DNA from 2 places in the Mesorhizobium sp. DxT genome. Region 2 is predicted to be linked to the other one. Evidence: predicted binding sites of a transcription regulator. Region 2 holds the regulator's gene; the other holds the start of a gene.
What was found. Region 2 encodes LexA, which represses DNA repair genes until DNA is damaged. Its sites were predicted from a motif close to TGTTCNNNNTGTGTTCNG; they were not measured.

Region 1 (4,049 bases), on a different contig from region 2:
CAACGGGTTGCAGATCGGCAAGGGCCATGAACTTTCCTCCGTGGATGGGCGACCGTCGACCTTGTCTCCGTACGCCCTTTGGTCTTCTCTGTCGGCAGCATGCAAATGGCGTGGCCTTTGTCCAGCGATCCGGACACGGCCTCGCCCCAAACGACAGGAATAAGCAATGGCCAGTCCCGCCCCTTTCGTCTCGCGCGTTCTCGAGGTCGAGAAGGACTGGATCGATTATAACGGCCACATGAACATGGCCTACTACAACGTCCTGTTCGACCGTTGCGCCGACGAAGCCTTCGAACTGCTGGGCATGGGGCCGAAATATGCAGGCGAGCGGCGACTGACAACCTACACCGCAGAGATCCACGTCTGCTACGTCCGCGAACTGCACCTCGGCGACAAGGTCACCTCCACCTTCCAGATGCTCGACCACGACGAGAAGCGCTTTCACGTTTTCCAGGAACTGCATCACGCCGACGGTTGGCTCGCCGCGACATCGGAAGTGCTTACGCTGCATATCGACATGAGCGGCCCCAAAGTCTGCCCCTTCCCGCCAGATGTTCTTGCCAACATCGAGGCGATGCGAGCCGCACATGCGAACCTGCCGGTCCCGGAGCGCGCGGGCCGCTCGATCGGCATCCGCCGCAAGGCCGGCTGACGCCACCGGAACACGCCGAGACGCCGTTAGGCAACGATTAACCCTGACGGCCTTTGCACAGCTTCATCCCCTCACCCGCCTTGATCGTGCGCCGGACACTTCCACAATCGGAGGCAGGGGCGACTCACAACGGCGCGAGTCCGACGGGGAATGGTCGGAGAAGAGAAATCATGCACGACGGCATCACCGGCGACGTGGCCCACTTTGCTTGCGCGGTGGCGCTGGATGAAGCCTACACCGATCACGATCTGCGGCGCGCCCAGAGATTGGTGGAGCAAGAACTCCAAGACATCCGGCGACTGCGCCAGCCGATCCCCATCGACGTCATCTATGCGCGTCGCATTCTGATGGAGGCCCGCCATCTGCGCGCCAGGCGGGACGAGCCCGACACCGCATACTGACGGGCGCCGGACAGCCGGCACCCGCCAATGTGGATTTCCCGTCAGCCTGCCTGACGTTCAATGAACCGCATGCGGTTGTTGAATGGGTCGATGACCGTAACCTCGAGGCCCCACTCCTGCTTCTCGAGCCCCGGCCGCATGTAGCGGTAGTCCTTGGCGAGGAGTTCGGCATGGAAGGCGCGAATGCCCTCCATGTAGATGACCATGTTGCCGCCAGGCGTGGCATCGCCGGCATGTTCCGAAAGATGCAGCTTCAGATCGCCGCGCGATACCTGCGTGTAGAGCGGAAAATTCTCCCCGAACCGGTGTTCCCAGTCCACCGAGAAGCCGAGGAAGTCGAGATAGAACTCGTGCGCCTTGGTCACGTCGAAGATACGCACGATCGGAATTGCCTGTTCGTAGGCGATCGCATCCGGCTTTGTCGCCGTCCCTTCGCCTTCGGCAATTTTGGCAGATAGAATATTCCACGTATCGAGCCCGAACTGACGGGCCACGATTTCCAGTGCCTCGCTGTGCTGTATATCCAGCTTCCGCTCGGCAAGCGCCTCGCGCATGGCTTTCGCCATGGCCTTGGCATCGCGGTAGGTGCGCATGATTTCCGGTCCTTTTCAGCCGGCGATTGGCTTCATCAGTGTCCGCATTGCCGATGCCTTCGCCGGATGGAAAACCGGATTGGAAGGTTTTTAGAGATGTTCGCCAGACCCTTGCGGGCGCGGACTGCGGGCCATCTCCAGCCCGCGACAACGATAGCGCGACCCGGCATTCCCGCCAAGGGTTCGAAAGCCTCATCTTGCATGAACGTTACGGGAACGCTGGTCTTTCGCCCCCGAATCACTACATTCCCGTGAGATGTCCGGATTTCCCGACGATATTCCTTTCTTCGACGAGGACGATGCGCCGCGCTCGAAGGGTCAGGCTGCCGCGCCACCTGCCGGCGGCGGCATCGCCGCGCGTGCCATGGCCGCGCGCTCGGCCCATCGCGCGCCCGACTATCTGACCGGGCTGAACCCAGAGCAGCGTCTTGCGGTCGAGACCACGGAAGGCCCGGTCCTCGTGCTGGCAGGTGCCGGCACCGGCAAGACCCGCGTGCTCACCACCCGCATCGCGCATATCCTCGCCACCGGCCGCGCCTGGCCGAGCCAGATCCTCGCCGTCACCTTTACCAACAAGGCCGCGCGCGAGATGAAGCAGCGCATCGGCGCGCTGGTCGGTGAAGCGGTGGAAGGCATGCCGTGGCTGGGTACGTTCCACTCCATCGGCGTCAAGCTTCTGCGCCGTCATGCCGAACTGGCAGGGCTGCGCTCGGACTTCACGATCCTCGACACCGATGATGTCATTCGCCTAATCAAGCAGTTGATCCAGGCCGAGGGGCTGGACGACAAGCGCTGGCCGGCGCGCCAGTTCGCGCAGATGATCGACGGCTGGAAGAACAAGGGCCTCGGCCCCGAGGAGATCGCAGAAGGCGACGCCCGAGCCTTCGCAAATGGCAAGGGCCGCGAGCTTTACAGAGCTTACCAGGACCGGCTCCACACGCTGAACGCCTGCGATTTCGGCGACCTGCTGTGCCACCCGATCCGCATCTTCCGCCAGCACCCCGACGTGCTGCGCGAATATCACGCCAAGTTCAAATACATCCTGGTCGACGAGTATCAGGACACCAACACCGCCCAGTATATGTGGCTGCGGCTGCTCGCCCAGAGGCCTGAGACAAAACGCGGTGCTGCCGTGCCGGCCGAAGGCCGCAAGGATGACCGTCCGTCCGAGCCGATGCAAGGCCCCCGCGGAGGGCCAGCGCCGTCAGGCGCGGAGCGGCCCGTGAGCGAGAACAGACCGACCCAACAGATCAATATCTGTTGTGTAGGCGACGACGATCAGTCGATCTACGGCTGGCGCGGCGCCGAGGTCGACAACATCCTGCGCTTCGAAAAGGACTTTCCGGGCGCGGCCGTCATCCGGCTTGAACGCAACTACCGCTCCACCGCGCATATCCTCGGCGCGGCCTCCCACCTGATCGCGCATAACGAAGGGCGGCTGGGCAAGACGCTGTTCACCGAAAAGGCCGATGCCGACGACGCCAAGGTAATGGTTCACGCGGCTTGGGATTCGGAAGAAGAAGCCCGCGCGGTCGGCGAGGAAATCGAGGCGCTTCAGCGCCGGCAACATAAGCTCAACGACATGGCGATCCTGGTCCGCGCCTCCTTCCAGATGCGCGAATTCGAGGACCGCTTCGTCACGCTGGGCCTGAACTACCGCGTCATCGGCGGTCCGCGCTTCTACGAACGGCAGGAAATCCGCGACGCGATGGCCTATTTCCGCGTCGTGGCCCAGGGTGCCGACGACCTCGCCTTCGAGCGCATCGTCAACGTACCCAAGCGGGGGCTGGGCGAAGCCGCCATCCGCCAGGTTCACGACACCTCCCGGGCCTTGCGCGTGCCGATGCTGGAGGCCGCCACCAAGCTCGCCGAAAGCGACGAGATGAAGCCCAAGCCGCGCGCGGCGCTCCGCGAGGTCGCGGCCAACTTCGCGCGCTGGCAGGGCCTGCTCGACAACACACCGCATACCGAACTCGCCGAAACCATCCTCGAAGAGTCCGGCTACACGGAAATGTGGAAGAACGACCGCTCGGCTGAAGCGCCGGGCCGGCTCGAAAACCTCAAGGAGCTGATCCGCTCCATGGAGGAATATGAATCGCTGCGCGGTTTCCTGGAGCATGTCGCCCTGGTCATGGATTCCGAGCAGAACGAGGAGATGGATGCCGTCAATATCATGACGCTGCATTCAGCCAAGGGGCTCGAATTCGACACGGTGTTCCTGCCGGGCTGGGAGGAAGGCCTGTTTCCGCACCAGCGCGCGCTGGATGAAGGCGGCCGCTCGGGGTTGGAGGAAGAGCGGCGCCTCGCCTATGTCGGCCTGACCCGCGCCAAGAAGAACCTGCACCTCTGGTTCACCTCCAACAGGCGCATTCACGGCCTTTGGCAGTCGACCATCCCATCGCG
Region 2 (4,049 bases):
CGCAGGCATTGCAGCGCAGCGCAGCTTCACCATGCTTGCGGTGATGCTGCTTGCCGTCATGGTCGACCGCGCGGCGCTCACGATGCGCAACCTTGCCATATCGGCCGTCATCATCCTGCTGATCGCCCCGCATGAGGTGATGGGGCCGAGCTTCCACATGTCGTTTGCTGCAACCGCCGCGCTCGTGGCGGCCTACGCGGCCTGGGCCTCGTACCGCGAAAGGCGGACGCCGCGCCGACAGGCGTCAAAGTACGGTCCCGTGCGGCTGGCCTTCACAACGGGCATGAAATACGTCTCGGGACTGTCGCTGACGTCAGTCGTTGCCGGTCTCGCGACGGCGCTTTTCACAGCATGGCATTTCCAGCAGGTCTCGCCGCTCGGCCTCGTCGCCAACCTTGCGGCCATGCCATTCGTTTCCGCCATCGTCATGCCGGCAGCGGTTTTCGCATGCCTGTTGATGCCCTTCGGCCTGGAAGGGCCGGCGTTGTACGCGATGGGGATGGGCATATCCGCGATGAATTCGATAGCCCTGTGGCTCGCGGAGCGATCGGCATTCGATGCCACCGGGGCGATCCCGCTTTCGGCGGTGCTTGTACTGACAGCGGCATTGGCGATCATGACCATGGCCGGCAGCGCACTACGCTGGGCAGCACTTCCGATGCTCGTCGCCGGCGCGTTGCTGATCGCGACACGCCAGCTGCCTCACGTCTACGTCTCCGAGGACGCGCGGCTTGTTGCGGTCGATCTCGGTGACGGCAGACTCGCCGTAAACCGCCAACGACCAAGCACCTTCACCTTCCAGAACTGGCAGCGGGCTGCGAATGCGGGCGATGTTGCACGGCCTGTGGAAGGTGACGCCGGGCCGCCTCGGCCACCCCGGCCGATGATCAGGGTGCGTTGCCATTCCAGTGCCGGGAAGGGCTTTGCGTAGCGCGCCATGGCGGCGGCGGCATAGTCGTTCACGCCGACGGCGAACGAACGGCTTCGACTGCGTGTTCTTATGCGAGCCTCATCGTCATCGACGACGCAACGGCGAACAGTCCCTGTCGCGGCAGCAGCGTCACCGTCATCACCAAGCGCGATTTGGCCCGCCGCGGGAGCGCCGAGATCGTTTTCGAGAAAGACATCGCCGGCGAAACACGCGGAACCGAAGCAAGCAGTGGCACAGACGCCGGTGTCAGGAATCGCACTTCCGCGAGACCGGCTTTTTACCCAAACATTCGTTTCGCGATCCGCGAACCCTATCGGCCCTGGCACGCGCACCGGCAGTATTCGCGTGAGGCGAGGGGACTTCCACCCTGGCAGAAATCGCAAGGTGAGTAACAGCCAGCCGGCTGCCGCGATGCCTTTGCAGCGAAAGCACTGATCGGTGCGTCCTTCGAGGCTCGCGGAGCCTGTCCTCGGGCTCGCCGAAGGCAAGACCCGGGGGCTCGCACCCCCAGCATGAGGGAGGGTCTGCATCGCTCGGGAATCCTGCTGCCCGACGGGCTATTCCTTGACGTGCATCGAGCCCAATAGGTTGGATTCGATCAATCCACCCCTCATGCTCATGCTCATCCTCAGTCGAGCATGACCTTGTCTAATGGCCGATCAATAACGCCGGATGAGCCCGACGAGCCTACCTTGTACCTTCACGCGATCAGGGCCGAAGATGCGGGTTTCGTAGGCGGGGTTGGCAGCCTCCAGCGCGATCGAGGCGCCCTTGCGGCGGAACCGCTTGAGGGTTGCTTCCTCATCGTCGACGAGAGCCACCACGATGTCGCCGGGATTGGCGGTCTGGCCGTCGCGGATGATGACGGTGTCGCCGTCGAAGATGCCCGCCTCGATCATCGAGTCACCCTTGACCTCGAGCGCGTAGTGCTCGCCGCCCGAAAGCATTTCCGGCGGAACGCTGATCGAGTGCGTCTTGTGCTGGATCGCCTCGATCGGCACGCCGGCGGCAATCCGGCCCATCACCGGAATGGCAACGGCCGCACCGGCATCATCGTCATTGCTGGCAGACTGGATGCGCGAGGGTTCCGGCGCCCGGCCAAGGCTGCCTTGAATGACGCTGGGCGAGAACTTTTTGGCCGCATTGAGCCCCGGCGCGATCGAGTCTGGCAGCCGCAGCACTTCCAGCGCACGTGCCCTGTTGGGCAGGCGTCGAATGAAGCCGCGCTCCTCGAGCGCAGTAATCAGGCGGTGGATACCGGACTTGGAAGCGAGGTCGAGCGCCTCCTTCATCTCGTCGAAGGAAGGGGGAATGCCAGTTTCTTTCAGCCTTTCATGGATGAAGAGAAGCAGTTCGTGTTGCTTGCGCGTCAGCATTCTGTTGCCCCTTTTGGGAATCAGTCCATAAACAAAACCAGAACAAACACTATCTGTTCCAGTTGTGTTCCGCAACGGCTTAAATTATCGTGAATGCGTAGGAGGCTCCGAGACAGTGGCGCGGGAAAAAATGACTGTAGAGCTCGAGCGGCTGGTTTGAAGCCAGGCTGGGCGCGATCTACATCTGCGCCGCTCCGACAAGGAGCTTGCTGCTGCAATCGAGCGGTTGAAGGACATCCAGTCCAGAACCGACCGGATGGGTCACATTGCGGCGACCGGCCACGATCTTCGTCTCGTTGAACGCGACTAGAAAGCCGCTCGCTCAGCGCAGCATCAGCACGCGGCAGACATCTCCAGCCTCCGAAGCGGCCACGTTCGGTTCGCGGATGATGAGCGCGTTGGCGTGCGCCAGTGTCGTCAGCATCGAGGAATCCTGCACGGCGAACGGCCTTGCAACGAGGCGCCCGTCCTCATGCGTCGCTGCCGCGCGGACATAATCCTGCCGGTGATCATTGGCCTTCATGGCTTCGCCAAGGACGGCTTCCCTCATGTCGGCAACATGTGGGCGGCCGCCAAGGTTCGCGAGCAGCGGTTTCAGGAACAGATGCGCGCAGACAAGGCTTGAAACCGGATTTCCCGGCAAGCCAAGAACGCGGGTTTCTCCCAGCCTGCCGAACATCAGCGGCTTGCCGGGGCGCATGGCGATCTTCCAGAAGTCGAGCGCCATGCCTTCGCCAGTAAGCACCTCGCGGACGAGGTCGTGGTCGCCGACTGAGGCGCCCCCGAGCGTCACGATGACATCAGCACCGGCCGAGAGTGCGTCACGGACGCGCGCGGCAAGCATACCGCGATCGTCAGGTGCGATGCCCAGGTCGAGCACCCGAGCACGTGCGTCGCGCGCCAGCGCCGCGACCCCGTAGCCGTTCGATGCGATGATCTGGTCGGGCCCGGGTTCCGAACCGGGCGGCAGCAGCTCGCTGCCCGTCGCCAGGATCGCCACCAGCGGTGCGCGCACTACAGACAGGAGCGGGTGGTTGCCGGCTGCTGCGAGCGACAGCGCTGCCGCGTCGAGCACCCGGCCTTTGGCCAAAAGGACGTCGCCGGCCCGGAAATCGAGCCCGGCAGCCCTTACGTGACGGCCAGGGGTGACCGCTTCTCTGGCGCGGACGGTTCGCCCGTCTTCGTCCGGCTCGGCATCTTCCTGAAGCAGAACCGCATCCGCGCCTTCGGGGACAGGCGCGCCTGTGAAGATGCGTACGGCCTGGCCGGCGCCGACCGCGCCATCGAAGCGCTTGCCGGCTATCGATTGACCGATAACCTTCAAAGCAGTGGACGGGTCGGTGGTGTCCGCCGCGCGCACGGCATAACCATCCATCGCCGAAGCGGGGAAGGGAGGCTGCGTCCGCCGTGCCTCGACTGCAGCGGCCAGAACACGCCCCGCGGCCTCACCAATCGTGATATCTTCGTGAGGCAGGGCCGTCACATCGTCGAGCAGCCGGCGCAGCGCTTCGTCAACCGGCAGCAGGCCAGCCATGTCAGACGTCCTGCAGCCGGTAATCGCCGGACTTGCCGCCGGACTTTTCCACCACACGGATGTCGGAAATTATCATGGCACGGTCGGCTGCCTTGGCCATGTCGTAGATCGTCAGGCAGGCGACGGAAGCCGCCGTCAGCGCTTCCATTTCAACGCCGGTCTTGCCGGTAACGCGGGCGAGCGCCGTGACGCGCAGACCGGGCAGGTT

Region 1: ACVJNE_RS14605 (ATP-dependent helicase) is a predicted target of LexA. The motif match lies at 1,848-1,865, and genes of this name have one in related genera.

The regions. Positions count from the first base shown of each region.
Region 1 is NZ_JBZFLJ010000007.1:112,578-116,626, reverse strand. Features, by position in the region: gene ACVJNE_RS14625 (FAD-binding oxidoreductase) at 1-28, opposite strand, end outside; gene ACVJNE_RS14620 (thioesterase family protein) at 167-652, shown strand; gene ACVJNE_RS14615 (hypothetical protein) at 823-1,053, shown strand; gene ACVJNE_RS14610 (glyoxalase superfamily protein) at 1,095-1,646, opposite strand; gene ACVJNE_RS14605 (ATP-dependent helicase) at 1,903-4,049, shown strand, end outside.
Region 2 is NZ_JBZFLJ010000005.1:52,896-56,944, reverse strand. Features, by position in the region: gene ACVJNE_RS11065 (ComEC/Rec2 family competence protein) at 1-931, shown strand, start outside; gene lexA (transcriptional repressor LexA) at 1,591-2,307, opposite strand; gene ACVJNE_RS11055 (molybdopterin molybdotransferase MoeA) at 2,630-3,841, opposite strand; gene moaC (cyclic pyranopterin monophosphate synthase MoaC) at 3,843-4,049, opposite strand, start outside.